3 regions of the Halomonas sp. TG39a genome follow, and region 2 is predicted to be linked to each of the others. Evidence: predicted binding sites of a transcription regulator. Region 2 holds the regulator's gene; each other region holds the start of a gene.
What was found. Region 2 encodes FNR, which switches genes on or off when oxygen is low (the NO sensors DNR and NnrR bind a similar motif). Its sites were predicted from a motif close to TTGATNTANATCAA; they were not measured.
Positions count from the first base shown of each region.

Region 1 (10,379 bases), on a different contig from region 2:
TGGCGTATTTAGAGCGGCTTAGTTTACCTAAGTAAGTTGGGATTTTCCCTGCACCGGATTTCATGACCGCCAGAGTGTGGATCTGTTTTGAGCTGGGCGGCTGTTAAGTGCTAACTAAGGTCGGTAAAACTTAAAACAGTGCCAAGCCAATCGACAGCAGCACACTGTAGAGCAGCGTCGAAATAGCGGTTTTCTTCAACATGCCGGTCAGCATCCCACCATCATGGGTATGGCGTAGTGTTCTGGCGGCATCGGTCAGTGGCTTGGCCACCAGCAGGCAGCTCCACCCCACCAGCGGTACAGGCAGCACGACTAGGTAAGTTAGCGTCAGTAGTAGCGCAACACCCAGCAGCGCCCAGTGGTAGTTAATCGCGTTGGCGCGGCCAAGCCGAACTGCCAGGGTGATTTTGCCATTGCGTGCATCGCTTTCGATATCGCGCACGTTATTCACATTGAGCACGGCGGTTGCTAACAGCCCGCATGCGGCGGCGGGTAGTAACGGCAGCCAGCTTAGCTGGTGGGTATGCAGGTAATAGGTGCCTAGAACGCCTAACAGGCCGAAAAATATGAAGACGGCAATATCGCCCAATCCACGATAGCCATAGGGCGTTCCACCCAGGCCAACGGTATAGGTCACGGCTGCCAATAAAGAGGCGGCACCTAGCAGCAGGAAAGTGACAATCTGTCCCCACTGGTTGCCAAAGGCGGTCACCAGCAATAACAGCCCTAACAGCGCTGCTACGATTGCCGTAATAACCATCCCGGCGCGCATTGCCTGTGGCGTCAGCAAGCCAGAAGAGACTGCCCGAACCGGCCCAATGCGTGATTGGTCATCGGCGCCGGAAGCCGCGTCGCCATAGTCATTGGCTAGATTAGAGAGTACCTGTAGCGCAATGGCCGTCAGCAGGGCAAGCAAAAGCACCGCGCCATTAAAGGCGTCCACGCTAGCCGCCAGCCCAGTACCCAAGAGTATAGAAGCGCACGCCAGTGGAAGTGTTCGGGGGCGAGCGGCTAGCAACCAGGCTTGGTAGTGGCGGCGCTTAGCGAGTCGTTCCATTATGACGATATTCCTCGATTTTCGTTTAAACATTGGCTGGCGTGGCAATTATCAAACATTCGGCAATGTATGATTAACTGTTAAAAAGTAGACTTAAGTCAAAGCAAATCGTGTCGCCTTGCCCCACACTGGAGGAGCACCACACCAAGAGTTTACGCGATGTTTGGTGACTTATTTAGACAATGCAAATATGCATCGCTAGTCACGCTTGCCTAAAAGGCGAAATATGCACTCCACACACCCTATTGAAGCCCTCAAGCATCAGCTTGATACACTTAGTGATAGCGCTAAAAAAGGGTTTATGCGCCTAAGCACTCCCTGTCAGGTGGATAACCTGATGGGGTGGCTAAACGTGCAGAGCGTTTATCCCCGCCTCTATTGGAAGGCGCGTGATACGAACGCCGTTGAGTGTGCGGTGTTGGGGGCGATTAAGGCGTTTGATTCGTTAGCGGCGCTGCAGGCGGACCTTGCTGCGCTGGCTGAAGCAGGCGTCCAACAGCCCAACTATTTTGGCGGCATGGCCTTCGACCCTGGTACGCCGGGGTGGGAGCACTTTCCAGCCTGCCACTTTTTGCTGCCGCGTATCGAGCTTAAACGTCATCAAGGTGGCGCGACGCTATCACTTAATCTACGTTTCGATGACCGTTCCCCCGGTGCCGAAATCGCCCAGGCTTATGCCTGTTTAGACGCGCTGGTAGCAGAGCAGCCGCTGTCTCGCCTGCAGCCTTTGGTTTACCAGCGTGAAGACCGCCCCAGCCAACAAGAGTGGGCGGCTTGGGTGGGGCAGGTGACAAACCTCGACCACCTAGGGCATACGCCCAAGGTGGTGCTTTCCCGTGAAACGCGCCTGACAACACCTGAAACGCCTAACCCTTGGGCACTACTGTCACGCTGGCAGGCCGGTACCGCTGACTGTTTTCACTTTGGCATCCAGTTGACACCCCATGAGGCGTTTATCGGCTGCCCGCCGGAGCAACTCTATAAGCGTGAAGGTATTCATTTAACGACAGAAGCACTGGCGGGCACCACACGCCGTGGGCGGGATGCCCAGCAAGATCAAGCGCTTGCCGATGAACTGCTTACCGATAAGAAAAACAGCTTAGAAAACCAGTGTGTATATCAGCAGCTTTTGACCCAGCTTGAGCCGCTTTCTTCACAAGTCCAAATGGGCGAGGCGCATATTATTAAGTTGCGCTCTTTGCAGCATATTCGCCGTCTGATTCGTGCCGAGTTACACCACAGCGTCACCGACCAGTCTTTGCTTTCCTCACTGCCACCGACCCCGGCGGTGGGCGGCGTTCCCCGCGAGTCGGCGCTGGCGTTTATTCGACAGCATGAGCGCCATCAACGCGGCTGGTACTCGGGGGTGTTTGGTCGAATCAGCCATGCCAGTAGCGACCTCGCCGTGACCATTCGTTGCGCCTATATCGATTCAGAAATGATCCGGCTTTATGCCGGTGCCGGCATTGTGGCGGGCTCCCAGGCGGACGAAGAGTGGCGCGAGCTGGATACCAAAATAGCCGATATTATGTCGCTGCTAGGGATGGGATAACACACATGGCAACACCTGTATTGAGCGGTTTTGCGCAAGAGCACGCCACCTTTAATCATGTTTGGTCGGCGCTAATGCTGGAGGAGCTTTATCGCTTGGGCGTGCGCGATGTGATGGTGGCGCCCGGCTCTCGCTCATCACCGTTGACCATGGCCGCCAGCGAGCATGCCGGTTTGCGCTGCCACTGCCATTTTGACGAGCGGGGGCTGGGGTTTATGGCGCTGGGCATTGCCCGGAGCAGTTACCGGCCCGTGGTTGTGATTACTACCTCAGGCACCGCCGTGGCCAACCTCTATCCGGCGGTGGTGGAAGCCAACCTGCTCGGCGTGCCGCTGATTGTGCTCTCCGCCGACCGCCCCATTGAGCTGCTGGATAACGGCAGCAATCAGGCAATCGACCAGCGGGATATCTTCTCCCGTCACACGATTGTTCACCACGACTTGCCGCCGCCCGATGCTGAGATAAAAGCAGCATTTGTACTTAGCACTATTGACCAAGCGGTTGATCAGCAGCGCCGCACCCCTGGGCCCATCCATATCAACTGCCGTTATCGCGAGCCTCTCTATCCTGGCGACGCTTTAGTGGATGCCAGTGACTATCTCGCCCCGCTGGGGGACTGGCTGATGGACTCCACGCCTTGGAGTGATTGGTCATGGGGTGATGTGCAGGAGCGCGCCACGGTTCCAGCGCTTAGTGACGTATGGGAAGCATTTGTCGGACATCGAGGTATTATTGTCGCAGGAAGCATCGATGACCCGCAGCAGGCACAGCAAGTGGTAGCGCTCTCCAAGCAACTGGGCTGGCCACTGCTGGTGGATGTGCAGAGCCAGGTGCGTTTTGATCCTCACAATCTGATTCATTTTGATTTGGCACTCCACGATGGGCGGTTCTTCGATGAACTGGCTAAGGCAGAGGTGCTGCTGCAGTTTGGCGGTCGGCTAATTTCCAAGCGACTCATTCAGTTTATTGCCCAACATTCCTGGCAGGATGCCTGGTTGGTTGATCCGCTGCCCCAGCGGCTGGATCCTGATTACTGCGTTAAGCGCCGTGTGATATGTTCGCCCGCCGACTTTATCGCGGATTTGCCAGCGATCCCTGAGAAACCTGTTTGGCATCAGTTGGCTAGCCTCCAACGACGCACTAGTCAGCTTGTGGAAGAGCGGTGTAGGTCACTCTCAGAACTGGGTGTTTGCCATCAGCTAGCGCAACTGGCGGAAGGGCAGCTGTTTATCGGCAACAGCCTGCCTGCACGGCTAATGAATATGCTGGGTACGCATCGCCGAACGCCGCTACGGGTATTTGCCAATCGCGGCGCCTCGGGCATCGATGGCTTAATCGCCACGGCGTTTGGGCTCAGTTGCTCCCGCGCAGAACCCACTACCATTGTGCTGGGAGACACCAGCGCACTGCATGATCTCAATAGCCTCGCACTGTTAAAGCAGGCGGCTCAACCCCTGGTGGTGGTCATTCTTAATAACGATGGCGGCAGTATTTTCCATATGCTGCCGGTGCCTAAAGAAGACGATCTGCTGGAGCGATATTATCGCCAGCCCCACGGCTTGAACTTCGAGCATACGGCAAAGATGTTTGGGCTTGGTTATGCAGCGCCTGACTCGCTGGATAGCTTTGCGATAGCCTACACTCAGGCCCTTCAGGCGGGCGTTACGTTGATTGAGGTTAACGTACCCCATCAGCAGGTCGCCGATGATCTTAAGGCCCTGGGCGCAGCGATTCGAGGGGCGTCGCGTGAGCTGTAAACCTCACAAGCAGGCGCCGACCCTCGTACTGCTCCATGGCCTGCTGGGCGATGGTCAGGACTGGGTTGAGGTCATCGCTGGCTTGGAAGGCATTCACTGCCTCGCGCTGGATTTGCCCGGCCACGGCCAGAATCAGCACGAGCAGCTAGGCTCTTTTGAGGCTTTTCACCACTGGCTTGGCGATGCGCTGATAACTCACGGTGTTCGCCGTTACTGCCTGCTGGGCTACTCCCTGGGTGGCCGTTTGGCGCTGTACCATGCCAGCCTTCAGCCGCCGGGTCTGGAATCGCTCTGGCTGGAGAGCGCTCACCCTGGGCTACCCGCCAGTGAGCGTCCTGGCCGTATTGCTCATGATGAACGCTGGGCGCTACGCTTTGAGCAGGAACCGTTGGAAGACGTACTTATCGATTGGTATCAGCAGCCGGTGTTTGCCGATCTCACCGACGTTCAGCGCAGTCGGCAAATGCAACGCCGTCTCGCGAATCACGGGCCAGCCGTCGCCAGCATGCTGCGATCAACTTCCTTGGGTCAACAGCCTTTGCTATGGCGGTGGCTGGAAAATACCACGCTTCCGGTGGGGTACTTTTCGGGGCAGCGGGACGCCAAGTTCCACACTCTTGCCACTCACTTGGCAACGATGGCACCGCGCCTGCGCCATATCGCTCTGAACGGGGGCCACAATCTTCATGTTGAGCAACCAGAGGCGTTCTCACAGCAGCTGAACGCTTGGTTGGGTACTGCAAGCTGACTTCAATCAGCTGATCAGCATTAACCAAGGCAGGCCAATCACCAGCCAAACCACCAGGAACAGCAGCCCAAAGATTGCCCCTAGCCGCCAAAACAGTGCGCTGGGTAAGTAGCCGCTGCCGTAGTAAACCGGGCTTGGCCCTGTGCCGTAAGGGGTGAGAATGCCCATAAAGCCCAGTGTGGGCAGTAGCAGCAGGATAAACATCTGCATATCTAGCCCGGCAATCCCCGACGCCGCCGCCAGAATCACCGGCAGCAGAGCAGTAACGTGGGCTGTCACGCTGGCAAAGAAGTAGTGCAGCAGGTAGAAAATAACCACCAGCGCCACCATGGCCATCAGCGGGTCAAAGTGACTTATCTGCCCGCCGACCACATTGCCAAACCAGTTAACAAACCCCACTAGGCTAAGCCCACCCGCGAGCGCCACCAGGGTGGCAAACCACACAAAGGTATTCCAGGCGGCTCGGTTATCGAGAATATCGCTCCAGGTTACAATACCGGTTAACAGCATGCCGCAGATCACTAGTAGACCAACCAGCGATCCAGAGATAATGTCGCCCGCGAAAATCCACAGCAGCAGGGCGGAGACCACCATAATGATCAGTATTATTTCATGGCGAGTCAGTGCCCCCAGCTTGGTTAACTCCTGCCCTGCCCAGTCGGAAATTTCATTACCCGCTTTTACTTCGGGCGCGCATAGCCAGTAGCTCAGCAGCGGAACTAGCAGAAGCAGCAAAATGCCGGCTGGTGCTACCGCCATAAACCACTGCCCCCAGTTGATATGAATACCGGTCGCGCTTTCAGTTAGCGCGATGGCCAGTAAGTTCGGGGCCAGAGCGGTCAAAAACAGCGAGCTAGTGACGCAGGTAGAAGCAAGCGCGGTCCACATCAAAAAGCTGCCCATGCGCTTCATGCTGGGGTCGTTGGGATGCGAATCGTAAAGCGGCGGCAGGTTACGAATGACCGGATAGATCGTGCCCGCACTGCGCGCCGTATTGGAAGGCGTAAACGGCGCCAGAATGCCATCGGCAATCATCACCGCATAACCCAGGGTCAAAGTACGCTTCCCCATGGCTTTGACTAGCCAGAGCGATATCCGCCTGCCCAGGCCGGTTTTCTCATACCCCAAGGCAAACATAAAGGCACCAAAAATTAGCCATACCGTAGAGTTGGTAAAGCCCGACACCGCCCATGAGAATGCTTGGTTAGCGGCACTGAATCCGTCAGCCGTCAGTTGCTCCGGAGAGAACAGCACCCACCTTGAAAGCAGTGCCACCAGGGTAACGCCGATCAGGCCGACCACCGCCCCAGGCAAGGGCTCGAGAATCAAGCCAACCACGCAGCCAAGGAAGATGGCGAAAAAGTACCACGCGTGAGGCGCTAGCCCCTCGGGTGTAGGTATCAGCGCGACGATAATAGCGACTGCTAACGGTGCTAACAGTTTCCATCGTGGCGAGGGTTGGGCATTGGTTGTCATGCTGCACCTCTCTTTAGTCTTTCTTGCTGTTTTTATTGCCTGGCGGATAGGTATCTGCCCTGCAGTGAGTGGCTTGAAGAGTAGGGCCTGTGGCACGCGGGTAACAGCAATACCTAGTCGATTTTCTACTTGCTTGACGCACGTCAATAGTTCTTTGGACTAATGAGCAGGGCCTGCCAATAGCGTGGTAAGTTCGAAGAATGAAAGGGCACCGAAGAGTGTCGCTACCACCACCTTTGACTTGGCTAACGGAAGGAAACGTCATGCAGCAGCGAGATTTCGATATCGTGATTGTCGGTGGGGGTGGCGCAGGCTTGCGTGCTGCCATTGGGGCTGCCGAACAGGCCAAAACCCAGGGCACCCCTCAGCGCATTGCGCTGCTGTCCAAGGTCTATCCCATGCGTTCCCATACCGTGGCTGCAGAAGGCGGTGCGGCGGCGGTTACCAGTGATGAAGACTCCCACCAGGCGCATTTTGATGACACCGTTTCCGGCGGTGACTGGCTGGTTGAGCAGGGGGTGGCTGACTACTTTGTTCACCACGCCTATCAAGAGCTGGTGCAGATGGAGCGCTGGGGCTGTCCTTGGAGCCGTAAGGACGATGGTCAGGTGCAGGTGCGCCGCTTTGGGGGGATGAAAACCGCCCGCACTTGGTTCGCCGCCGATAAAACCGGCTTCCATATGCTTCACACCCTGTTTCAGACTTCGCTGAAATACCCTGAGATCGAGCGTTTCGACGAATACTTCGTGCTCGACCTGGCGGTACACGAAGGTGCTGTGATTGGCGTGATTGCCCTACAAATAGCCACTGGCGAATTAACCGTGCTGCGCGCCAAAACGGTGATTTTGGCCACCGGCGGCGCGGGGCGTTTATTCCGTTTCAACACCAATGCGGGCATTGTCACTGGCGACGGTATGGCGATGGCCTACCGCCATGGTGTGGCGCTGCGGGACATGGAGTTTGTTCAATACCACCCCACCGGCTTGCCCGGCTCCGGCATTTTGATTACTGAAGCGTGCCGGGGGGAAGGCGGTATTCTGCTCAATAAAGAGGGCTATCGTTATCTGCAGGATTATGGCCTTGGCCCGGAAACGCCGCTGGGTAAACCGGAAAACAAGTATATGGAGTTGGGCCCGCGGGACAAACTCTCCCAGGCCTTCTGGCAGGAGCAGCAGGCAGGCCGCACCGGTAAGTTTGGCGACAGCGATGTGGTCTATCTCGATCTGCGTCACTTGGGTGAAAAGTACATTCTGGAGCGCCTGCCGTTTATCTGCGAGCTGGCCAAATCCTATATCAACGTCGACCCGGTGAAAGAGCCCATCCCCATTCGCCCAGCGGTTCACTACACCATGGGCGGTATTGAAACCAATCCACAGTGCGAAACCTCCATTGCCGGGCTCTACGCCGCCGGGGAGTGTGCTTCGGTGGGTCTGCACGGCGCCAATCGATTGGGCTCTAACTCGCTGACGGAGCTGTTGGTGTTTGGCCGCCTGGCCGGTGAGCAGGCAAGCAAGCGCGCAGCACAAACCGAGTGGGCCGATGAGCGCCTGCTGGAAGCCCAGGGCGACCGCCAGCAAGCCAAGCTGCTGCGGCTATGTGACGGAACGGGGAGCGGCGAGAACTGGGTGGAACTCAAGCACGCCATGGTGCAGGCCATGGAGAGCGGCTGTGGGATTTACCGCACCGAAGAGGGCATGCGCCATTCGCTGGATACCATGCGCCAACTGCGTGCGCGCTTCAACGAGATCCGCGTTAACGATACCAGCAAGATTTTTAATACCGAGTTACTGGAATGTCTTGAACTGGAGTGTGGACTGGATATTGCCGAAGCGTCTTGTTTGGGCGCGCTTGAGCGCCGTGAGTCCCGCGGTGCCCACCAGCGCTTGGATGAAGGCATGCAGAAACGTGATGACGTTAACTACCTCAAGCACAGCCAGGTCTTTTACCAAGGCGATGCCCATGCCGAGCTGCGCTGGCAGGACGTCGATGTGCAATTCTCTGCCCCGGCGGAGCGGGCCTATGGCGATGCGGGCAAGGGGGAGAAGGCATGAGTATCGATCAGATGAGTACTAACTTAATCAGTACGAAGAATGTCAGCACCAAGCATATTAGCGTCAAACGCTACCTGCCTGATAACTCGACTGAGACGTACTGGCAGGCGTATGACCTGCCGGTGGATGACAGTACCTCGCTGCTGGATGCCCTCAACCATATCAAGGAGCAGCTCGATAGCACCCTGAGCTACCGCTGGTCGTGCCGTATGGCGATTTGTGGCTCCTGCGGGGTCATGGTGAACGGCATTCCCAAGCTGGGCTGTAAAACCTTCCTGCGCGATTACGAGGGCGATATTCGTATCGAGCCGTTGGCACACTTCCCCGTGCAGCGGGATCTGGTGGTGGATATGGAGATCTTCCTTGAACACCTGGCGGCGGTGAAGCCCTACCTGATTGATGACAACCCCGTAAAACCTTACGACCCCAGTGCGCCGGAAACCTATCAACAGACGCCGGAGCAGCTGGAGCGCTACAAGCAGTTCGCTAACTGCATTAATTGCGGTCTCTGCTACTCCGCCTGCCCCCAGTTCGGGCTTAATCCAGAATTCCTTGGCCCGGCGGCATTAACGCTGGCTCACCGTTACAACCTGGACAGCCGAGATCACGGAAAAAAACAGCGCATGGCCGAGCTTAACCGCCACGACGGGGTGTGGAGCTGCACCTTTGTGGGCTTCTGTTCAAAAGTGTGCCCCAAACACGTTGACCCCGCCGCTGCGGTCAATCAGGGCAAGGTCGAAGCAGCCAAACACACGCTTATTGCGCTGTTTAAAGGGTAGGGGAGGAACATCATGGATAAATCATCATCGCAACGCCTGCCGCCGCTGAAACGCAATTGGTGGCTGAAGCACCGCTTTTTTAAACTCTATATGCTGCGCGAAGCCACGGTGCTGCCGCTGGTGTTTTTCACGCTCTGTTTACTCGCTGGTATGGTCGCTCTTCTTCAAGGGGCGGAGAGTTGGCAGGGGTGGATCGCCTTTATGGGCTCTCCCATCGTATTAGTGCTGAATCTTCTGGCGCTGGCCGCCAGCCTGTTTCACGCCGCCACCTTCTTTGTGCTGTTCCCGCGGGTAATGCCGATTCGTATCGCCGGGCATAGCCTGCCCGATCAGGCCATTGTTGCTGGGCAGTGGGTGGGCGTAGTCGTGGTCGCGCTGCTATTTTTCTGGCTATTGGGGAGGAGTGGGGCATGAACAAACATGATGTTCAGCATAAACAAGCCTTTGATGAGCCGCTTTGGTGGGGGCTATTTAGCGCGGGCGGCGTCTGTTTCGCAGTTTTACTGCCCGCCGTGATTCTGTTTATCGCCGTTCTACTGCCTTTGGGCCTGCTGCCTGCTGGGGCGCTGAGCTATGAGCGAGCATCGGCACTGCTGTTCAGCGTACCGGGCTTTCTGTTTGTGGGGGCGGTAGTTTGCTTGCCGCTATTTCATGCTGCCCACCGCCTGCGCCATGGGATGTTTGATATCAGCGTGGGCAATGACGCACTTAACAAAAAACTGATGTACGGTGGGGCTGCGCTGTTAAGCATTGTGGCGCTGGGCTTAGTCGTTACAGGTATGCTGGCTTAAGCGATTCACTGCAAACACCCCATCCCTGATAAAGAAAAACTAACTAAAAAACCTGACAAAGAAAAAGAGACTGGCATGATTAACGGACTCACTGAATCAGAACTCTATGCGCCGGTAGAGTGGCAGGATCGCTCCGGTGGCTATCAGGATATTTTGTATCACACCACT
Region 1 covers NZ_JQLV01000001.1:2,819,722-2,830,100, reverse strand. The annotation lists gene U738_RS12645 (1,4-dihydroxy-2-naphthoate polyprenyltransferase) at 131-1,057, opposite strand; gene U738_RS12640 (isochorismate synthase) at 1,284-2,609, shown strand; gene menD (2-succinyl-5-enolpyruvyl-6-hydroxy-3-cyclohexene-1-carboxylic-acid synthase) at 2,615-4,366, shown strand; gene menH (2-succinyl-6-hydroxy-2,4-cyclohexadiene-1-carboxylate synthase) at 4,356-5,114, shown strand; gene U738_RS12625 (anion permease) at 5,121-6,590, opposite strand; gene frdA (fumarate reductase (quinol) flavoprotein subunit) at 6,854-8,641, shown strand; gene U738_RS12615 (succinate dehydrogenase/fumarate reductase iron-sulfur subunit) at 8,638-9,420, shown strand; gene U738_RS12610 (fumarate reductase) at 9,433-9,834, shown strand; gene frdD (fumarate reductase subunit FrdD) at 9,831-10,211, shown strand; gene menB (1,4-dihydroxy-2-naphthoyl-CoA synthase) at 10,287-10,379, shown strand, end outside.
Region 1: a site for FNR is predicted at 6,724-6,737, ahead of frdA (fumarate reductase (quinol) flavoprotein subunit). Genes of this name have one in related genera too.

Region 2 (10,379 bases):
GCGAGGTCTATTTTGACTCGGTGGCGATGTTTACCTTCTTTTTACTCTTTGCCCGCTACGTAGAGGGCCGCGCCAGACGCCGCAGCGGCCATAGCGGCAATGCGCTGAGCGGCGTGTTACCCATTTCGGCCACGCGGCTGGAAAGCGACGGCAGCGAGCGCATTCTACCCGCCAGCGAACTCGCCCCCGGCGACCGTGTATTGATCAAGCCCGGCCACGGCGTCCCTGCCGATGGCATTATCGAGGAAGGCGAATCGAGCCTGGATGAGTCGATGCTGACCGGCGAATACCTACCGGTCACCCGCCGGGTGGGCGACCGCATTACCGGCGGTAGCCAAAACATGGAAAACCCGCTGGTGATCAGGGTGACTCACGCCGGGCGCGATGCCCGGGTAGCGGGCATTGTCGACCTTACCGACCGCGCCTTTGCCAGCCGCCCGCGGCTTGCGCAGATGGCGGCGCGAATGGCCCACCTCTTTGTACTCCGACTGCTGCTGGTGGCCGCCTGCGTGACGATCGCATGGTGGTTTATCGACCCCTCGCGGATGCTCTGGGTGCTACTCTCGGTGCTGGTGGTGACCTGCCCCTGCGCACTGGCGCTGGCCACCCCCGCGGCACTGACCGCAGGTCACGGCCAGCTACGTAAGCGCGGCGTGTTGATTACCCGCGCCGATGCCATGGAAACCCTCTCCAACGTTACCCGGGTGATTTTTGATAAAACCGGCACCCTGACCCGCGGCGAGATGCAGCTTACCCAAACTCAGCCTCTCGGCGAATTAACCGCCGAGCGTGCCCGGGCGATTGCCGCCGCCCTTGAGGCCCATTCGGAGCACCCCATTGCCCGCGCCTTTCGGCCATTCCGGGATGCGACGCTGCAAGCCAAAGATATTCACAGCCACACCGGGCAAGGGCTTGAAGGCAGCTTAAACGGTGCCCGCTGGCGGTTGGGCAAGTACGAATTTGCTGTCGATGGCGCCGTGGCTAGCAGTATGTCGGCGCCCGCCAAGGGCCAATGGCTGCTGCTTAGCGAAAACGGCATGCCCCGCGCCTGGTTTGGTCTGCATGACGGCGTTCGCGATGACGCTGCGGCGACGATCGCGGCCCTCCAGACCCAGGGGTTAAACGTAGAGCTGCTTTCTGGCGACACTCAGGATGCAGTGGAAAGCCTGGCCAGCCAGCTCAATATTACCACCTGGCACGCGGGTACCAGTCCAGAGGGCAAGCTGGCCCGAATGAAAGAACTCCAAGCCGCTGGCGAAACTGTGGTGATGATTGGTGACGGCATCAACGACGTGCCAGTCTTGGCTGGCGCTGATGTAGCGATTGCCATGAATGGAGCGACAGATCTTGCCCGGACCCGCGCCGATGCGGTGCTGCTCAGCCCACGTCTAATGCGAATTTTTGAGGCCATCGAGATTTCCCGCGCAACGCGGCGTATCATGCGCCAGAACATGATTTGGTCAGTGTGCTACAACGTTTCGGCGCTGCCGCTGGCGGCGATGGGGCTGGTGCCGCCCTGGCTAGCCGCGATTGGTATGTCGCTTAGCTCGCTAGTGGTGGTGGGTAACGCCCTGCGGCTGTCACGCTGGCGCCCCCAGCCCGCACCAACGCTTGGCACGTCAACACCGGTAACCGCATGACGATTCTGTACCTGCTTATTCCGCTTTCGCTGATTCTGCTCGGACTCGCCGTCTGGGCCTTCTTCTGGGCGGTCAAAAATGATCAGTTCGACGATTTAGAAGGCCCGGCGCACCGCATCTTGTTTGATGAGGACGACAACGATCTTCCCCCCGAACAGCGCCGCCAGCGCCCGCCAGCCAAGCAAAAAACCGTCGCACCAAAAGATAAAAACGCCCCCGACGACCAAGAGCCTCGGCCATGAATCCCACAGGGCTTGATCTACCGCCGCTGCTGGCGGCATTCGTATTTGGCTTAATGGGCGGTGCCCACTGCATTGGTATGTGCGGCGGCATTATGAGCGCCCTCACCTTTGCAGTACCCCCCAGCATGCGCCATCCAGCGCGTATGGGGGGGCTGCTACTCAGCTACAATGCTGGCCGTATTATTAGCTATATGAGCGCAGGCGCGCTGGTTGCCCTGCTGGGCACGCTATTTTCGCTTTCCGCCACGGCACGAATGCTGCTTCAGGTGTTTGCCGCGCTGATGCTGATCCTGATGGCACTGTATATCGCCAACTGGTGGAAAGGGCTGCTCAAAGTGGAGGCGGTTGGCCGCCGTCTATGGCGCTTTATCGAGCCTGTGGGGCGGCGCTTAATGCCGGTGGTGTATATCCCTCAAGCCTTCGCGCTGGGCGCACTTTGGGGCTGGCTACCCTGTGGGCTGGTCTACTCCATGTTGGCCTGGAGCTTGGCGATTGCCGACCCGCTCCAGGGCGCGCTGCTAATGGGCGCATTTGGGCTAGGCACCCTGCCGGCGCTGCTCGTCACTGGCCTCGCTGCGCGCCAGCTAAGCCACTTGATTCGCCACCCGGCGACGCGCAGCGTGGCGGCACTAACGATTATCGCGTTTGCGCTGTGGCAGCTCTGGACTCTTACGGCACACAACCTCTAATAGCATGACATGGCTCAATCTTTACGCTTTCGTCACGGGTTAGGCTAGCGGCATTACCTCACGTCGGAGCGCCCCTTCATGCCCGTTCATGCCCCTGCGGTTTCACCTCTTGCCTCGTCTGTGGCGGCAGCGCCCTTGCAGCCGGTGTGGGATGAAGCCCTGCTGCGCCGCTACGACACCAGCGGACCACGCTACACGTCTTACCCCACGGCGCTGTCATTTCACGACCAATTCACCCCCGGTGACCTGACCCAGGCACTAGAGCGTAGCAATGCCAGTCAGCGTTCGCTGTCGCTGTATGTTCACGTGCCTTTTTGTCGCAAGATCTGTTTCTACTGCGCATGCAATAAAATCGCCACCAAGAACACCGCCCTGACCGAGCCTTACTTATCCCGGCTCGACCGTGAAATGGTGCTGACCGCACGCCACTTGGATACATCACGACCGGTGGAGCAGCTACACTGGGGTGGCGGAACGCCGACCTTTCTTAGCTTGAATCAGATGGGCGACCTGATTGATCGTTTGGATGCCCGGTTTGGCCTTTCGTCCTCTGCCGATCGCGACTACGCGATTGAAATAGACCCCCGGGAAGCGGATGTATTTACCCTGCGCCACCTGCAGTCGTTAGGCTTTAACCGCATTAGCCTGGGCGTGCAGGATTTAAGCCCGTTGGTACAGAAAGCCATTAACCGCATTCAACCGCGGGTACTCACCGAAACGCTGATGGAAGAGGCGCATCGCCTGGGCTTTCGCTCGCTCAATCTCGATCTTATTTACGGTTTACCGTTTCAGACAGAAAAGAGCTTTGCGAATACCCTCCGCCAGGTGATTGAACTCAATCCGGCGCGTCTTTCAGTATTTAACTACGCCCATATGCCCGAGCGCTTTGCTCCCCAGCGGCGTATTAATGTCGATGATTTGCCGGGCGGTGAAGAGAAGCTGGCAATTCTGCGCACCACGATTGAAATGCTCACCGCGGCTGGCTACGTACATATCGGCATGGATCACTTTGCCCGGCCTGATGATAGCCTGGCCATTGCTCAGCGCGACGGCTCGCTACAGCGCAACTTCCAAGGCTACTCCAGCCATGCCCAGTGCGATTTAATCGGGCTTGGCGTTTCGGCGATTTCACGTATTGATGACGTCTACGCGCAGAACCCGAGCGATCTGGCAAGCTACGAGGCGGCGTTGGATCAGGGTCAGCTCGCTACTGTGCGAGGCGTGCGGTTGAGTGATGACGACCTAATCCGGCGGGATGTGATTGAGCGGCTGATGTGCGATATGGGCATTGATCTGGCTGCGGTCAGCCAGCGCTGGAACATCGATGCCCCCCGCTATTTTGCCCCCGCTCTGGAGCGTTTACAGAGCGCTGAGCAAGATGGCCTACTGACCCGTAGTGGTGATCGACTTAACGCCACGCCCATGGGTCGACTGCTGGTGCGCCATTTAGCCATGGCGTTCGATACCCATCTTTCTGGGCAAATAGGGCAGCGCTACTCTAAGATTGTTTAATCACCTTATTGCAGGCATGCTAACGGCACCACAATAAGTAAGAATTTGCTAATTTTATCCTGACCCACTCAAGGAGCACCGCATGTTGGAACCTATGAGCAGCCGACGCTCGCTACTCCACGAAGCGCGCTGCCAAACCTGCAGCCTTAGCTCGCTGTGCCTGCCGCTTGCCCTTGAGTTGGACGATATGGGGCAGTTCGATGCGATTATTCGCCGCCGTGCGCCGCTGAAAAAAGGCGAGCCGCTGTTTCGCCAGGGTGATACTTTTACCAGCGTTTACGCGGTGCGTTCGGGGAGTTTGAAACAGGTCACCGCCGAAGGTAACGGCAGTGAGCAGTTGACCAATTTCTACCTGCCCAGTGAACTGGTGGGGCTGGATGGCATTGATGAAGAGCACTACCCCGGTAGCGTTATCGCCCTGGAAACCACCACCGTTTGCGAGATTCCTTTTGACCGCCTGGATTTGCTCTCAGAAGAGATCCCTGAGCTACGTGGCCAGCTGTATCGGAGCATGAGCAAAGAGTTACGCGATGACCGACGCATGATGCGCCTACTCTCGCGAAAAACCGCCGATCAACGGCTGGCCACCTTTTTGATTACCCTTTCGGACCGTTTTCGTCGCCGGGGCTACTCGCCCTACAGTTTTCGCCTCTCAATGCCGAGGGCCGATATTGGCAACTACCTGGGCTTAGCGGTGGAAACCGTCAGCCGCATTTTAAGCCGCTTTCAGCAACAAAGCGTGGTGGCGGTTTCCGGGCGAGAGGTCAATATTCTCGATATGCCGCGTTTGATTACCCTCGCCGAAGAGGAAGAGCAAACGGTTAGCTGACGTTGAAGGCCTGGATGCGACCCGCCAGCAGCTCCGCCTGCTTCGCCTCTAAGCCCTCAAAATCAAACAGGCTTCGGTCTGCCAGCTGGGAGGGCGCAATATTGGTCACCGCTTTAAACATGCTTTCCAGACGGCCAGGGAACTTCTCATCCCACTCGGCGAGCATCTCTTTGACCACCTGACGCTGCATATTAGGCTGGGAGCCGCACAGGTTGCAGGGAATGATTGGGAACGCCATCAGCCGCGAAAATTCCGCAATATCCGCTTCTTTGCAGTAGGCCAACGGCCGAATAACGATATTCTTACCATCATCGGATAGCAGCTTGGGCGGCATCGCTTTCAGGTTGCCGCCGAAGAACATATTCAGAAACAGGGTTTCAAGAATATCTTCCCGGTGATGGCCCAGGGCAATTTTATTGGCCCCAATCTCTTCGGCAAACCCATACAGCGAGCCGCGGCGAAGCCGTGAACAGAGCGCGCAGGTGGTTTTACCTTCAGGGGTTTTCTCTTTCACCACCGAGTAGGTATCGCGTTCTACGATATGATACTCCACCCCCTGTTTGTCCAGATAGGCAGGCAGCACATGCTCAGGGAAGCCCGGCTGCTTCTGATCCAGATTGACCGCTATCAACGAAAAGTTAACTGGCGCGTTGCGCTGCAAGTTGCGCAAAATCTCCAGCATCGTGTAGCTGTCCTTACCGCCGGAGAGGCACACCATCACGCGATCGCCTTCATTGATCATTTGGTAATCAATAATCGCATTGCCCACTTCTCGGCGCAGACGCTTTTGCAGCTTGTTAAATTCACGCTTCTGCTTAGCATCAGCCTGCACAGCGTCTGGAGAGGCTGCAGGAGCAACATCTGGCGTGTCAAAATGCGGGTCGAAATAATCTAGGGATTGCATGAAATAAGCACTGCCGATAGTGAAAGGCGCTAAAAGAGGAAATATTGCCACATTCTAACAACACTCACCGCCTGACCCAAACACTAGTGCTTCCACCATTCCTATGCCACCTCCGCCATAACGCGCTGTAGGCGCATATACAGAAGTGCGCTGGCGGTTGCCTCGGCAAGCACGCTTTGCACACCCATGGCAGGCACCTGCCAGCATGCCAGCGCCTGGGCGAAGCTGCTGGGCGCTTCTACCTCCGGATGCAAACGCCGCAGTTGGCGCTGATGCAGTCTCGCCACATCAACCTGGGCATTGGGTAGCGCAAAATTCAGCCGCTTAGTCAGTAGTGTATTCAACGCTCCAATGCGCTGCTCCAACTGCCAGCCCACTATGGGCCGGTTGCCGATAAATTCCACTAACGCGCTCAAGTTATCACTGCTTGGCGGCTGCACCTCCCCTGCCTCACATAGCAAATGATGACGGCGCAGCTTCGCACTTTCGGGCTGTTTCGTGCTGCCTAACGTCATCACAAAAGCGCGGCTGGTTCGTACCTGCTGCTGGCTCAGCACCACCGCCGCCAAGCTGATCACCGGCGATGCCGACGTGAGCGTTGTCGTACAGACGAGGGCTACCAGCTCATCGCCCATATAAGGTTGAAACAGCCACGCATAGGGAGAATCCGCACAACGCCGACGATCACTTTCACGGCGCAGTAAGGTGCGCAATGAACCGCTAAATAGCCCTACGTGTCGATCTAACAGCCGCATTCCGCTCACGAATACTCCAAATGATAACGATGGGAAAGCCGCTGCTTAAAGTCTTTGACAATATGCATCGCTTCGCGCAATAGGTCGCGCTCCAGGGAAGAGAGATTTTGCACCACCACACGGTTAGCGCGGCTGCCGTTTTGGGCGTTGACGTCTGAGGCACCGGCTTGATGACCGGCAGGCGTCTCCAAAACGCTTAGCTGCTGTTTAAGACGCAGCTCGGAAAACAGTGCCAACGCTTCACCCAGGTCATCGGCAAAGCGGCGATCCAAACGGCCATCGGCGGCCAGGGCGTCAAGCCGGTCGAGTGTTGAAGTGGCTTTAATCCGCCGTTCAAGTGCCATGGTGCGCACGCCGTGAACAATCGGGAAAATGCCGCCTTTCTTAATATCGATACCGTGCTGGGGCTTTTTCAATGAGCCAAACAGCGTCAGCGGCGTCGAGAAACGCAGCGCCGTGCGGGCGAAATAGGAGAGCAGCAGCTCATCGCCCGAGCAGCGTTCAAACAGCTCTTCGCGAACGCTTTCGAGTAGGCTTGGGTTACCCGCCACCGCATGGGCATCGAGCATAATCGCCAGCTTCATCAGGCTGTCGCCATCACGCTCCCTGGCCCACTTGGCGATATGGCCTTTCCACTGCGACACCGTGGCCACCCACTCGGGGTTAGACACCATAATATTGCCGGGGCACGGCGGATAACCGAGCTGAATCAGCGTATCAGTGAGCGTCTGCATATGGCTTGTAAGGTCAGGCCACTGGGTTTCATCGGCCAGAATCAGGCCGTTATCCTGATCCGTTTTGAGAATCTGTTCACCGCGCCCTTCGCTGCCCATCACCATCATGCAGCTCTGCCCGTGGTAGCGTTCATTAATGGTGAACTCCCAGGCTTTACTGATGATGCGACCGTTCAGTGCGGCGAGCAGATCCATCGCAAAGCGCAGCTTAACGCCCTGGGCCATCAGCGCTTTGACCAGCTCCGGGGTACGCTGGCTGGCGGCTGCAAGCGCCTCTAAGCTGGTTGCCTGCTCTACCTGCAGACTCACCACATAGCTACGGCTTGAGAAGTAGCTAAGCACGTCAGTGAGCTCAACAACGCCTTTCAAGGCGTTTTGCTCCATCACGACCACCCGGGCCACTTTATGGCGGGTCATCAGCACCAATACCTCAAATAAATACTGATCCGGCGCGACAGTCACCAAATTAAAATGGGCAATCTCATCCACCGGCGATGTTACCGCGCTGCCCTGCAGCACCAGGGCATTGAGCAGATCGGTTTTAGTCACCATCCCCAGGGTGTCCTGGGTCTCTACCAGCAGGCTATCGGCGTGGCTAGCGTTGAGCTGTTTGACCGCGCTGGCTATATCGGTCGTCGCCGCCATTAGCAGCGGCTCACGCATACACTCGCTCACTTTGGCCAACATAAAGCCCGCCATGGTGACACCCCCTTCGGCGCGCTTTTCGGTCAGCAGACGCGCCTTATGGGTCAGCGACTGGCGAAAGAAATTGCTGAAGTCAGGGTAGTGACGACACAGTTGCTGAAACAGCGCTTTGGGCAGTAAGTAACACAGGCACTCCTGCTCAGCTTTAAAGCGGTAGCGGCTTTTACCATTGAGAATACTGATCGCGCCAAACAGATCCCCCGCCGTGTAGTGGCCGATACGCGCGGTAGATGAGGGCAGCGTGGGGTCGATTTCTGCCACTTCGCCTTTATGAATCAGAAAGACAAACTCACCCGCCTGCCCTGTCTCTAAAATGATTTCATCACGATCAAAATAGGCAAGGTCAATGCCACGGCGGATGTGCTCACGCCCCTCATCGTCAAGGAGCGTAAACGGCAGTTGGGATAGATCCACATCAACCATGGGGTTTGACCTCATTAAACGGGGCTGCGACTAACCGGTTTTTGCCTTAAGGCGAGCTAGCAGACATAAGAAAAAACAAATAAATATCGTGACTCGATGCTGACCCACATAAACTGATCCACTCCAACGCTTCAGAAAGCAGTTATCGATTATTATATGAAGGTGGCTGTACGGGTATAAAGGATTCACTTCCCAAGTAGCAAGTAGAACCTTGTTATACCTTTAGCTATCACGCTAAGGTCGAAGCGACCTTTGATACGCGACCAAAGTATCGATAGTTAATAACCGCCACTGCCCATTAAACGCAGCGCATGTATTTAAAGTAGCCAATAAGTGCATTTATTTGCTTACTAGACTATTGTCCCATAGCCCTGCAAACACCTACAAAATTCGCTTAACGGGCGTTCAAAAGCACTCAATTTCAACAACATGCAGTTAGCAAAGAGCCACTTCTCTGTTTATTGATACCAAAGTCTGGGATTTATTTTTTGACGTTTATTGCCCAGTATTAACAATGAGTCATGCAGGGTAATCGCACGTCACTAACTAACTCGACATTTCATATCGAATAATAAGGTGACGTGCCAACAGGAACTGACTCACCACTCCTAACGATTGAGTGGCTTTAGACGTGCGATTGCCCTGATGGGTCACACGCTATTCCTCGTGAACTTTCCCAACCTTAAAAATCACAAGTGGAGAGCAACACAATGGCAGACGACAAAACCAATGCTGCTGAATACTGGAAAGCAAACGTCCGGTTAATTTTCGGATGCCTGGCCGTTTGGGCATTTGTTTCTTACGGATGCGCTATCCTGTTTCGCCCACTGCTCGCCGGCATTCCGGTTGGCGGCACTGATCTTGGCTTCTGGTTTGCACAACAGGGCTCAATTCTAACGTTTATCGTGCTGATCTTCTTCTATGCCTGGAAGATGAACAAGCTCGATCAAAAATTTGGCCTTGGGGAGTAAGCCGGTATGAGCCAGTTTGCGATTAACTTACTGTTCGTCGGCGCCTCCTTTGCCTTGTATATAGGCATTGCGATCTGGGCGCGCGCCGGCTCAACAAAAGACTTCTATGTCGCAGGGGGTGGGGTTCACCCCATCACCAACGGTATGGCCACTGCGGCGGACTGGATGTCAGCGGCGTCGTTTATTTCCATGGCGGGTTTGCTGGCCTCTGGTGGCTACGCCAACTCTACCTTCCTGATGGGTTGGACCGGTGGCTACGTTATCCTCGCGATGCTGTTAGCCCCTTACCTGCGTAAGTTCGGTAAGTTCACCGTGCCCGACTTCATTGGCGACCGCTTCTACAGCAACACCGCTCGCCTAGTGGCGATCGTGTGCTTGATTGTAGCGTCGGTTACCTACGTTATCGGTCAAATGACCGGTGCGGGCGTGGCATTCTCGCGCTTTCTTGAAGTCAGCAACACCTGGGGTATCTGGTTAGCCGCGCTGATCGTTTTCCTCTACGCCGTATTTGGCGGTATGAAGGGCATCACCTACACCCAGGTGGCGCAATACATCGTTCTCATCATCGCTTACACCATTCCTGCGGTGTTTATTGCCTTCCAACTAACAGGCAACCCGATTCCGATGTTCGGCATGTTCAGCACGCATACTGAATCTGGTATTCCGTTGCTTGAAAAACTGGATGACGTCGTCAGTGCCCTGGGCTTCCAGGATTACACGGCCGATGTGGATAACAAGCTCAACATGGTGCTGTTCACCCTGTCGCTGATGGTCGGTACTGCCGGTCTTCCTCACGTTATTATCCGCTTCTTCACCGTACCGAAAGTGGCCGACGCTCGCTGGTCTGCTGGTTGGGCACTGGTGTTCATTGCACTCCTATACCTCACCGCGCCAGCCGTTGGTTCGATGGCACGTCTGAACTTAGCGACCACTGTGTACCCCGAAATGGCAGGGCAGGTTGAGAACTACGAAGAG
Region 2 covers NZ_JQLV01000002.1:813,134-823,512, forward strand. The annotation lists gene U738_RS21905 (heavy metal translocating P-type ATPase) at 1-1,640, shown strand, start outside; gene ccoS (cbb3-type cytochrome oxidase assembly protein CcoS) at 1,637-1,882, shown strand; gene U738_RS21915 (sulfite exporter TauE/SafE family protein) at 1,879-2,571, shown strand; gene hemN (oxygen-independent coproporphyrinogen III oxidase) at 2,650-4,083, shown strand; gene fnr (fumarate/nitrate reduction transcriptional regulator Fnr) at 4,166-4,912, shown strand; gene ttcA (tRNA 2-thiocytidine(32) synthetase TtcA) at 4,905-5,816, opposite strand; gene U738_RS21935 (DNA polymerase III subunit epsilon) at 5,918-6,571, opposite strand; gene U738_RS21940 (DUF294 nucleotidyltransferase-like domain-containing protein) at 6,577-8,433, opposite strand; gene U738_RS21945 (DUF4212 domain-containing protein) at 9,144-9,404, shown strand; gene U738_RS21950 (sodium:solute symporter family protein) at 9,411-10,379, shown strand, end outside.

Region 3 (10,379 bases), on a different contig from region 2:
TAAGCTAAGAACTTGTTTCAGCTTTTAGTGTAATTTTTGTTTGGTTGTTGTGTAACGTTTATATACCTTTTGTTTTTCTTTGCTGCTTTATTAAATCACCAGGGTAATCCACGTCAGAACATACCCCTGGGTCGCTGAGAGAGAAGTATATAACGCAGTCGCTATGCTTTTTGATGACAGTGTTTGCACCCTTGTCGTTTTCTAAAAGTGCCAGTTCGCTCCAGAATTTTCTTCCAAACACAACAGGATGCCCCGGATTTCCTTGGTGTAGCGGTTGTACAATACTGTCTGGAGTGGCCGCTTTTGTTAATACACTGCATGTTTCTTCGCTTACCCAGGGGAGGTCGGCCAACCATACTGCGGCAGCACGAAAATGATGTACGCTTTCATCGCTGCAGAGTTGTCTAAAAGCATCGCTAATACTGTAACCAAGGCCTAAATGACTGCGCTGACTAATAATAGTGTGATGTGTTGGTGTAAGGCCGAGTGACTGGGGAGTATCTTCGGGTTTAATAACAACGCGGCGATTAGAAAAATTTTTCTGAATAGTTCGTAAAGTGGAACTAAGCAGCGTTTCCCCATTGTCGAATCTGGCGACTCTTTTATCGCTGCCAAAGCGGTTTGATTGGCCTGCCGCCATCACGATGACTATGATATCGCTACAAGGCATGGCGTTCTTTTCCGCGAGAGAGGCGAACAATATCGGCCATCACGGCTAGCGCAATTTCAGCCGGTGTTTTGCTACCCAGATTAAGCCCAATGGGCATGGCAATTCTTGCTACTTGGCTTTCCGTCATGCCGCCAGAACGTAACAGCCGTTCGGCACGCTGCTGTGATGTCTGCTGAGAGCCCATAACGCCAATGTAAAAGGCTTCCGTTCGGACGGCTTCGATCATTGCTAAATCATCGATACGCGGGTCGTGGGTCAAGGCCACAACGGCGGTATTGGCATGGCAACCGCCCGAGGCGATAAACACGGAGGGCAGCACCGCCTGCACTTCCACGCCCGCGACAGCAAAATTTTGCCTAGCCTCGTCTCTGGGATCGCAGACAATCACCTCAAAGCCCAGCGTTTGGGCAAACAGGGCACATGGCGCAGAGATCGCGGAGATCCCCGCGATGATCAGCCGTAGCGCAGGGCCTATGCGAATATTGACGCTAGCTGTATCGAAGGTAACGGCGGGCTCGGTGTTATTCGAGAGGTTAAACCGCTTACCGCTGCCATCCAACTTGATACAGCGGATGAGCGGTTGGCGACCCAGTAGCGTGGCATGCATCACTTCTAAGTGAGTGAGGTTTTCGGTGTTGGGCGCTAGCCGCTCAACCAGTATTTCTAGGCTACCACCGCAGGGTAAGCGAATATTCGCTGAACCAGCATCCCCGCCATAGCGCACCCGTTGAACCGGTTCGTTAAACTCACCCTTTTGAAGCCTTGCGATAAAGTCTTCTTCGACACAGCCACCCGACAGTGACCCCAGATAGTCGCCTGTCGAACATGCTACCAGCATGGCACCTGGCTCCCGGGGGGCCGAGCCAAAGGTTTTCATAACTGTGCATAGCCAAACGGTCAGCCCCTGGTTGGCCCACTTCAGTGCCCGTTCGATAACCTGTAGATCAAGGTGGTGCATTAACTAGCCGCCTCCATGGGGAGTCGAAGGGAGGCTTTCAGTGCATCGCGAATGGTGTCAGGGGTAAAAGGGGGATGGGTAAAGCGTACCCCCGTGGCATCAAAAAGCGCATTGGCAATCGCAGGAGCACCGGGTAGTGAGGCAGACTCTCCAACGCCGAGTGGGGGCAGTGCAGGGCGATCAAGCAGCATGACGTCGATGGGAGGAAGCTCTGAGAAACGCAGAATGGGGTAGCCGCCCCACTCTCTGCTGGTCGGTAAACCATCCTCAAAGGTTACCCGCTCCTTTAACGTGCGGCTGAGCATCTGGATCACATTGCCATGCACCTGATGGCGAACGCCGGCGGGGTTCACCATTAAGCCCGCATCCTGACCCACATATAAGTTCTCGACGACAACCCGCCCACTCTTCACATTGACTTTAAGTTCAATCACCCAGGCGGCAAGCGCGGCACCAAAGCCGGGAAATTTACTATGTACGTACTGGGCGTAAGCGAAGCCTCGGCCGTAGCGCCACTCGCCATCGCTACTCGGATTGGCGTTAGCGGTGCAGGGTTTCCAGTTCGCACGTTCGGCTAACGCTTCGACAAGCTCGCAGGCGCGGTTATCGGTTAAGTAGCGCAACCGATAGGCGACAGGATCTTCACCCGCCAAGTAGGCGAGTTCATCAATATAGCTTTCGTGGGCGAAGGTGCTGGGCAGCGCCGAGACGCCACGCAGCCAGGAGGCACGCACCAGGGTCGGGACGTCGTCGCACACTATTTGGCGATGAGGGTAGCTGTAGGGCGGCACCGACGTTCGATCCCCCATTTCAAAGGGGATATCAATAGGTGAGGCAGCACCGGTTAGCAGTAGTGCCAGGGTGGGCGCACTGTTAGAGGGGTAGCGCGTATTAAAGCGATAGCCTGCTGGGCTGCCATCTGCGTTTAAGCCGCCCTGAATGGCCATATACTGAGCAGCCCCTTTAGGCTCCCAGGTGTGCTCCTGCTCACGGGTTAGTTGCACACGAACAGGTCGACCCACCGCCTGAGAGAGCAGCACGGCATCGGCGCCAACGTCGTCGGCGCAGTTGCGGCCATAGCAGCCCGAGGTTTCCATGCGGGTAATGGTGATAACGCCTTCATCCAAACCGGTAAGGCGGGCGAGGTCGGCGCGCAGGCTGTGTGGATTTTGGGTGCCCGACCATACGTGAAGGCCATCTTCGTTGGCATCGGCGACGGAGCACGAAGGGCCGATAGAGCCATGCAGTTGGAAAGGCCACACATAGTGACGATTGAGCGGATGTTGCGCGGCGGCCAGAGCGTTATCGAGATCACCCTCTTCGAGGAGTATGCGCTGTTTGCTGGGCAGGTCGAGCAGTGCTTGCTCTATGTTGTCCAACTGAGGCAAGCCTTCGATTGGGCGCCACTGGATCTTTAGCTGTTTGGCTGCGGCAGCAGCCTGCTCTTCACGCTCGGCCACCACGCCAACAAAGTCACCGACCACCACGACGCTTACCACACCTGGCAAATGCGCCACAGAGCTTTCATCTACCGCGATTAAACTGTTGCCAATAAAGTCGCCGCTATCATGGCCTACATAAGGCGGGCGAATCACTCGTCCATGCAGCATGTCGGGCAGGCGTAGGTCGTGGATAAAGGTCAATTGCCCGGTGGCCTTGGCGGGTATATCCACGCGGGAGGTCGATTGGCCGACCAGGGTATAATGGCTGACCGGCTTAAGCGGCACCTCATCGGCAAGCTTTAATGCATGACGGGTGCCCTGCAGCAACTCCCCAAAGCTAACGGATGAGCGGTTATTATCACTTGGCGTAATAGCGCCGTTCTGGCAGCTAAGTAGTGAGCGCTCAGTGTCAAAGTGCTTTGCTGCCAGGGTTAATAGGTACTCCCGCGCCTGTGCCGCAGCTCGGCGTAGAGGCTCGGCAGTGATCTGAATCGATGCACTGGCTATGGTGGGGCCTTGGTTGGGGGCTTCAACGGAGTTGCCCAGCACCATGGTGACGCCGTCGAACGCGACGCTAAGCTCTTCTGCGACAATTTGAGCGAGCGCCGTGCGTATGCCAGTGCCCAGGTCTACGTGGCCGTTGAAAGCCACGATATGACTATCGCTCAGCACGGCAATGAAGATCTCAGGCTCATGGGGGGTGAAGTTTGAGTGTGTACCTGGCTGTCCGGGCGCGGGCTTGGGGGGCGTAACCGGGTCGCGATAGATCACCAGAACATCAGACCCATACAGCAGTGACTCTCTTGTATAGTCTGATTTATCAGCCATGTCTGCCTCCCACGCTCGCGTTTACGATGATCAGTGCGGATGAATTTTAGGTGATGAAAGAGCGATAACTAAGGTAAAATTATAGCGTGTACGCCATAAAAGCATGATGAATTGATCCAGCGCAAGCAGTATTTAAAGCGTTGATGCATCATTTTGTTAACCAGTGCCATACTCGATACACGTCGTCGCTAATAGATTAAGGATATGGAATGACAACGGATAGTGCGCTCAAACACTCGTCTTCCGGTGAGCACCCCACGCCTTCAGAGCAGGGGTATGATTTTTCTGAGCAAGTAGGGCATCTACTGCGTAAAGCCTACCAGCGGCATACGGCTATTTTTCAGCGCTACAGCAGCGATAAACAGCTCACGGCCATTCAATTTGTAACGCTGTGCACGGTGATGGAGCGCGGCCCCAGCTCGTTAACCGATATCGTCAACGCCACGGCGATTGATCCCGCCACTATCCGTGGCGTCATTAAACGTCTTAAAGCGCGGGGGTGGATCTCGCTAACCACCGACCCCAATGATCAACGTAAAGTCATGGTCGTGATCACTGAGGCCGGGGAGACATTAGTCGAGGCTATGGTTCCCAGTGCCAAGCAAATTAGCGATCAGACCATGAAAAATCTCAACCCGGCAGAGCGGGTTGCCTTAATGCATCTGCTGGAAAAAATGAACGCGGACTGATGACTCAACAGAGACGTCCGCTTCACCTGCGTTTTCGGATACTCCTAACGCTTCATTAAGTATCCCAGTGTTTCATCCAGTCCAATCACATCGCCATATTTGCTATCGATATCAAACAGGTTGGCTTCATGGGGCGCGGGGTGGCGATCGCCCACGCAATCACGTACCACCATCACCCGAAAGCCGTGCTGTACGCCGTCAACGGCGGTGGCGCGAATGCAGCCGCTGGTGGAGCAGCCGGTGATGATCAGCGTATCGATACCCATGGCGACCAGCGTGGAGGCGAGCGAGGTGCCAAAGAACGCGCTGGCATACTGCTTGGTCATTACCAGCTCATCTTCACGGGGTGCCACCTCGGAGCAGAACTCGGCGTAAGGGTTGCCCGCCACCATCGCCCGCATGACCGGCGCCTTCTTGACCCAAATGCCGCCATCGATTTGATCCGGGGCGTGATAAAGGATGTTGGTGTGGATAACAGGCGTGCCAGTGCGCCGTGCGGTATTGAGTAGCGGCGGCATATTGGCCACCGCATCCACCACGCCCTGGGCAAATAGCGGCGAACCTGGTGTGGTGTAGCCTTGCATAAAATCAACCACCAGCAGCGCGGGCCTTTTGCCAAAACCGATGCGCCCATCCCACACGCCTCGGTAGTTGTCCGTGGCAGTGTTATCGCTAACGCCATCGCTGTTATCAGTCGTGTGTGGCGACATGGTCGTCTCCTTAATCAGCACTCTATATCGTCAATAAGTACCTGATCTCGTTAGTAAGCCCCTGACAAGAGGGCGCCTGCGCCCGGTACGATGGGCTCCAGGTCGAGTGCCTTGAGCATGGCATAGGTGGTGGCGATAGCTGCGGTAACCACCGGCTTGCCGGTCAGGGCTTCGACCTTGGCGACGGCCGGCAGCGATGGCATTTGCACACAGGCTGACAAGACGATGGCGTCCACGTTACTTAAATCGAGACTGGCGACGATTTCGGGGAGATTGGCGGGATCGTGGCGAGCGACATCCAGGTTATTGGGGATCTCAAGCGCCCGGTAGTCGAGCACGTCAATGCCTTCCTGACGGATGTAGTCGACCACCATTTCGGTCAGCGGCTTCATGTAGGGGGCCACTACCACCACGCGCTTGGCTTTCATCACACCCAGGGCATCAACCAGAGCACCGGCGCTGGTGACCACCGGCGTGTCGCAGCCGTTCTCTTCGGTGCGGCTGCGCAGACGCTTTTGCGACTCTCGGTGGTAGCCGGGCCCCATCGCCATAATGGCAACCAGGCAGGCATACCCCATCACATCCACCGCTGCATCAGAAAGCTCCAGGGCGCAGCGATCCGACTCTGCATCCATGGCAGCCAGTTCGTCCTTGCTGACGTTCTTCATGCGCATGCGGCTGGAGTGAAAGGTAAAGCGTTCCGGGCGGATTAACTGCCGCGCCGTAAGCATGGCGGGTATTTCGGTCTCCATGGTGATATTGGAGCTGGGGACGATCTGGCCGATACGGTAGCTTTTGATCTCGTTCTTTATATAGTTGCTGGTCATGGTATTTGGCCTCTCTTAGAGCTCGCTGCCCAGGAAGTCTTCAAACGCGGCAAAAAAACCGTCGAAGTCATCCCAGGGAATCATGTGACCCGCTTGTTCCGCGGTAGAAATACGAACCGTCGGTAGAAGGGCGCGTATTTCGGCGCGATCTTCATCCTGGATAACACCGCCTTTGCCTGCACACATCAGCAGCGTGGGCACTTTGATAGCGGGGAAATCCTGGTGGATATCGACGCTGTGGAACTCTTCAAACGCCTGAACGATGGCTGGCTCAAAGCAAGTGTGTAACCACTCGGCGCGTAATCGCAGTTGCTCGTCGCTCCAGGTGGGGCAGTAGTGGCGCATGGTCTCGATATCGGCACCACGTGTGCAGTCGCGAATCGAATCCACGTACCAGGGCAGCTTGCTGGGGTACTCACGGCGTCCTGGCCCTGAAACCGGTGGGTCGATAAGTACCAGTTTGTCGATGCCCTTGGCGCCGCGACTCATGGCGCGTAGCGCAAAGCGCGCACCCATGGAGTGGCCCGCCAGAATGACATTGCTTAGACCTAGCACATCGATAAAGGCGATCACATCGTCGGCACAAGTGTCGGTGGCATAATCGAGCTCGGGCCCGGTAGACGACAAGCCGCGTCCACGGACATCCAGCACATAAGTGTCGAAGTGCTGACCGAGCCGCTCGGCCACAAAACGCCAAGTGATGGCCGGGCTGGTAATGCCTGGTATCAGGACCAGCGGCTGGCGCGAGGTCTCGGCGCTGTCACTGAAGCGCAGGTAGTGCTGACGAATACCATTGGCGTGCACGTTGGCGCCATAGAGATAGGTGCTGTTCATGCTGGGCTCCCTTGATTGGTTGGTTGCTTCAGCGGTACTTCAAAGGGGTCATAGGCGAATACCCAGGCCGGATCTTCGTCTTCCCGTAACCAGGTATTGTCGTGGGAAACCTGCTGGACCCGCGAGGCGCGTTCAAAACGGTTGGTGCGGTAAAGTTCGAATGCCTGCTGGTAGTTCTCGGCGCCCACTTCCTCCAGGCAGCGTACCAGCATGGCGGCATCCTCGATGGCCATGGCAGCGCCCTGGGCCATGTGGGGCTTCATCGGATGGCAGGCATCGCCCAGCAGCACTAGCCGGTTTTCATGCCACAGTGGCAGTGGGTTGCGCTCCAGCAAGGGCCATTTGGTGACGGTTTCAGTGCAGTCAATCAGCGCTTGTACGGTGGGGTGGTAACCCTCGAATGCTTTGCGCATCTCTTCCCGTGAGCTGTCGACGAAGGAAGTGCCGTGGTTCCAATCGGGTTCAGGCACGCCGGTCACGTAGTAATACTCCTTCTCGTCGCCGGTCACGAAGTACACCATCATGTGCCGGTCTTCCGACCACCACTTCACGCAGGCTTCGAAATCCAGGTCGTATGCCTTGAGTTTTTCGGCAGAGATAATTGCCCGGTGAGCGACCCAGCCGCTATAGATCGGAGCCTCTGGGCCCAGCAGCTTCTCGCGCAGCCGAGAATTGACACCGTCTGCGCCGATCACCAGGTCAGCCTCTTCCGTCGAGCCGTCAGCGAAGGTCATGACGACCTTGCCGCCGCTGTCGTCGACATCGACCAGACGCTTATCGAAATAGAGGTTGTTCTGGTCGAGCGTGCTGACCATCAATTCGTGCAGATCACCACGGTGTACGGTGATGTAGGCCGCCCCATAGTTTTCGCGAGCAAACTCGCCTAGCGGGATGCGAGACTGATACTCGCCGGTCATACCGTTGCGGCTAAACCAGTAATCGGGGTGTGAGCCCATGGCATTGAGCTTCTCCTCAATGCCGATCCGGCGCATCACTTTCATCACGTTGGGGCCAAGGTGAATGCCTGCCCCAAGGCGTGCAAACGCTGGTGCCTGTTCGTACACCTTGGTGGGGTAACCCGCTTGCTGCAGCAGCGCGCCTGCAGCGGCGCCGCCAAGGCCCGCGCCAATAACGGCGATGGTGGGTTTGTTGTTCATATACTGGTTTCCTCGCTGTTTTATTCGCCTATCACTCGTTTCTAAATGCGTTCGTGAATCTCTATAAAACAACGTATACACCATTTATTTTTTGGTCAAGAATTAGTTTCGAAATTATTTTTTAACGAAAACAGGGTGGTATTTTTAAATAAATATATGAATTTAATGGATTAATAGTCGTTTTTTTGGTTTTATGCAAAAACTTGAAAAACGCATCCATAGAGTGCTATACGTTTATTAGGCTTATTTTTATAGCGTACGCACCTTTAATGCTCGATGGGTATTGGCTCTGCACTTAGCTGGTGCAAGTCGATTGGCCGCATGTGAAAGGTAGATGAAAATAGGCGGGTTTAAGGTGCTACGAAGCGTGTTTGGCAGGCAGTATTTATTAGTAACATCTAAGTCATATCCAAGCCCTATCCAGAGCAAGAGTGCGGGCTTAACAATAACGATGATGATCCCCTATGACGCTAAAGCTAACTATCAATGGGCAAGAACATGAGCTGGCCGTGCCGCCGCAGACACCATTGCTCAATGTGTTGCGTAACGACCTGGCGCTCAATGGGCCCAAGTATGGCTGTGGTTTGGGTGAGTGCGGGGCATGCAGTGTATTGATTGATGGCATGGCAGCACGCACCTGCGTGCTGCCCGTGTCTGCTGCCGTTGGTCATGAGGTCACCACTCTTGATGGTCTTTCCCAGGGCGGTGAGCTTGACCCTGTACAACAAGCCTTTATCGATGCTCAGGCAGCCCAGTGTGGCTACTGTTTGAACGGTATGATCATCACTGTTCGTGCACTGCTAAATCATAATACCCAACCCTCTGCGCAGCAGATTCGCACCGCTTTAGAGCATAACCTCTGCCGATGTGGCACCCATGTTGAAATTCTCCAGGCAGCGGAGCGTGCCGTGGTCATTAACGCGGCCGCGTTGCAGGAGGCTTCTCATGAGTGAAGGGTCGATGCTCCATGGCCAGCAAAAACAGGCCGGCATCCCCGCGCTGCTAGCGCAGGCACGTTTTGGTTTCGTCGTGCGTCCACCTTACTACCGGTGGAATGGCGAGCGTTTTGAGAGTGATCGCTTAGTGGGCGTCGATAGCAGCCGCATTGCCTCACTATCTGGATCTATTGAAGTCGTGGTGGAAGGGAATTTTGTGGGGGTGGTTGCCGATAGTTTGGCCTTGGCGACCGATGCCGCTAAACAACTGAAGGTTGAGTGGCAGGCCGTTCACCAGACGCCCGAAAAAGCGCCTGAAAGCGATCAAGCGCCCTCTGATTCACCTCTTGTGCCTAGCCAGTCATACATGCATTCGAACCATGGGTATGGCTGGCCGAGTCGCATGCGCTGGGGCAGTCACCCCAGCTGGGTAATTGCCGATTGTGGCGACCAACAATTGAGTGTGTGGGGGCAAACCGTCACCCCAGCGGCGCTTAAACAGGATCTAAGCCGGTTAACCGCGCTGAATATTAGCCAGATTGAGCTTTATAGCGCCGATGGTAAACACGCATCAAATCAGGCCTCAGGGCTGGGTCGCCATTGCGGTGACGATGCCGCCGTGGACGCGGCGTTGATGTCGCGGGCGGTGGGCGGCCCGGTAGCCGTTTGGCTCGATGCCCGCTACGCCAAGGATGTTCAGGCATTGGGCCAAGCGCAGCGAATTAGCCTAAACGCGGATATTGCCAGTAGTGGTGAGATAGCCCGTTATCACTATCAGCAGGCCAATCTCACTGGTGAGGTGGCTGCCGTAGGGTTGTTGTTAAGTGGTAGGGCCGCGATAACAACGTCTAGCGCTGAGGCCACCGCCGGCGAGCAAGACACAACGCCGTTCTCGCCCTATGTATTTCGCGACCAATACCTTGCCGCACGCTCCCAGCCAGACTCGCTCTCCACCAATTCCACCTTGATGGGTATACAGCAGACATTCGCTCGGGAATCTTTTTTAGATGAGGTTGCCCGCGAGAGTGACCAAGACCCTGTCGCGCTGCGACTTCGCCACCTTGACGATGCGCGTGGTATTGAGCTGATTGAGTCCGTTGCTAAACGGGCCGAGTGGCAAAGGGCAGCCAATCCATCAGCAAACTCTTTACCTCAGGATCTAATGCGCGGGCGGGGCTTTGCCTACTCTCAACTGCCCGATCGGAATCAGCGCGTAGAATCGGGAGTGCGCTCTGCCTGGATTGCCGATGTGGAGGTTAATCGTGTTACCGGCGATGTCCAGCTTACCCGTTTGGTGGTAGGGCAGGACGCTGGCCCAGATGTGGATAC
Region 3 covers NZ_JQLV01000001.1:2,974,606-2,984,984, reverse strand. The annotation lists gene U738_RS13340 (nucleotidyltransferase family protein) at 59-670, opposite strand; gene U738_RS13335 (XdhC family protein) at 660-1,628, opposite strand; gene U738_RS13330 (xanthine dehydrogenase family protein molybdopterin-binding subunit) at 1,628-3,898, opposite strand; gene U738_RS13325 (MarR family winged helix-turn-helix transcriptional regulator) at 4,108-4,587, shown strand; gene U738_RS13320 (N-carbamoylsarcosine amidohydrolase) at 4,632-5,297, opposite strand; gene U738_RS13315 (maleate cis-trans isomerase family protein) at 5,348-6,124, opposite strand; gene U738_RS13310 (alpha/beta fold hydrolase) at 6,140-6,958, opposite strand; gene U738_RS13305 (FAD-dependent monooxygenase) at 6,955-8,115, opposite strand; gene U738_RS13300 ((2Fe-2S)-binding protein) at 8,580-9,068, shown strand; gene U738_RS13295 (c-type cytochrome) at 9,061-10,379, shown strand, end outside.
Region 3: a site for FNR is predicted at 4,010-4,023, ahead of U738_RS13330 (xanthine dehydrogenase family protein molybdopterin-binding subunit). Genes of this name have one in related genera too.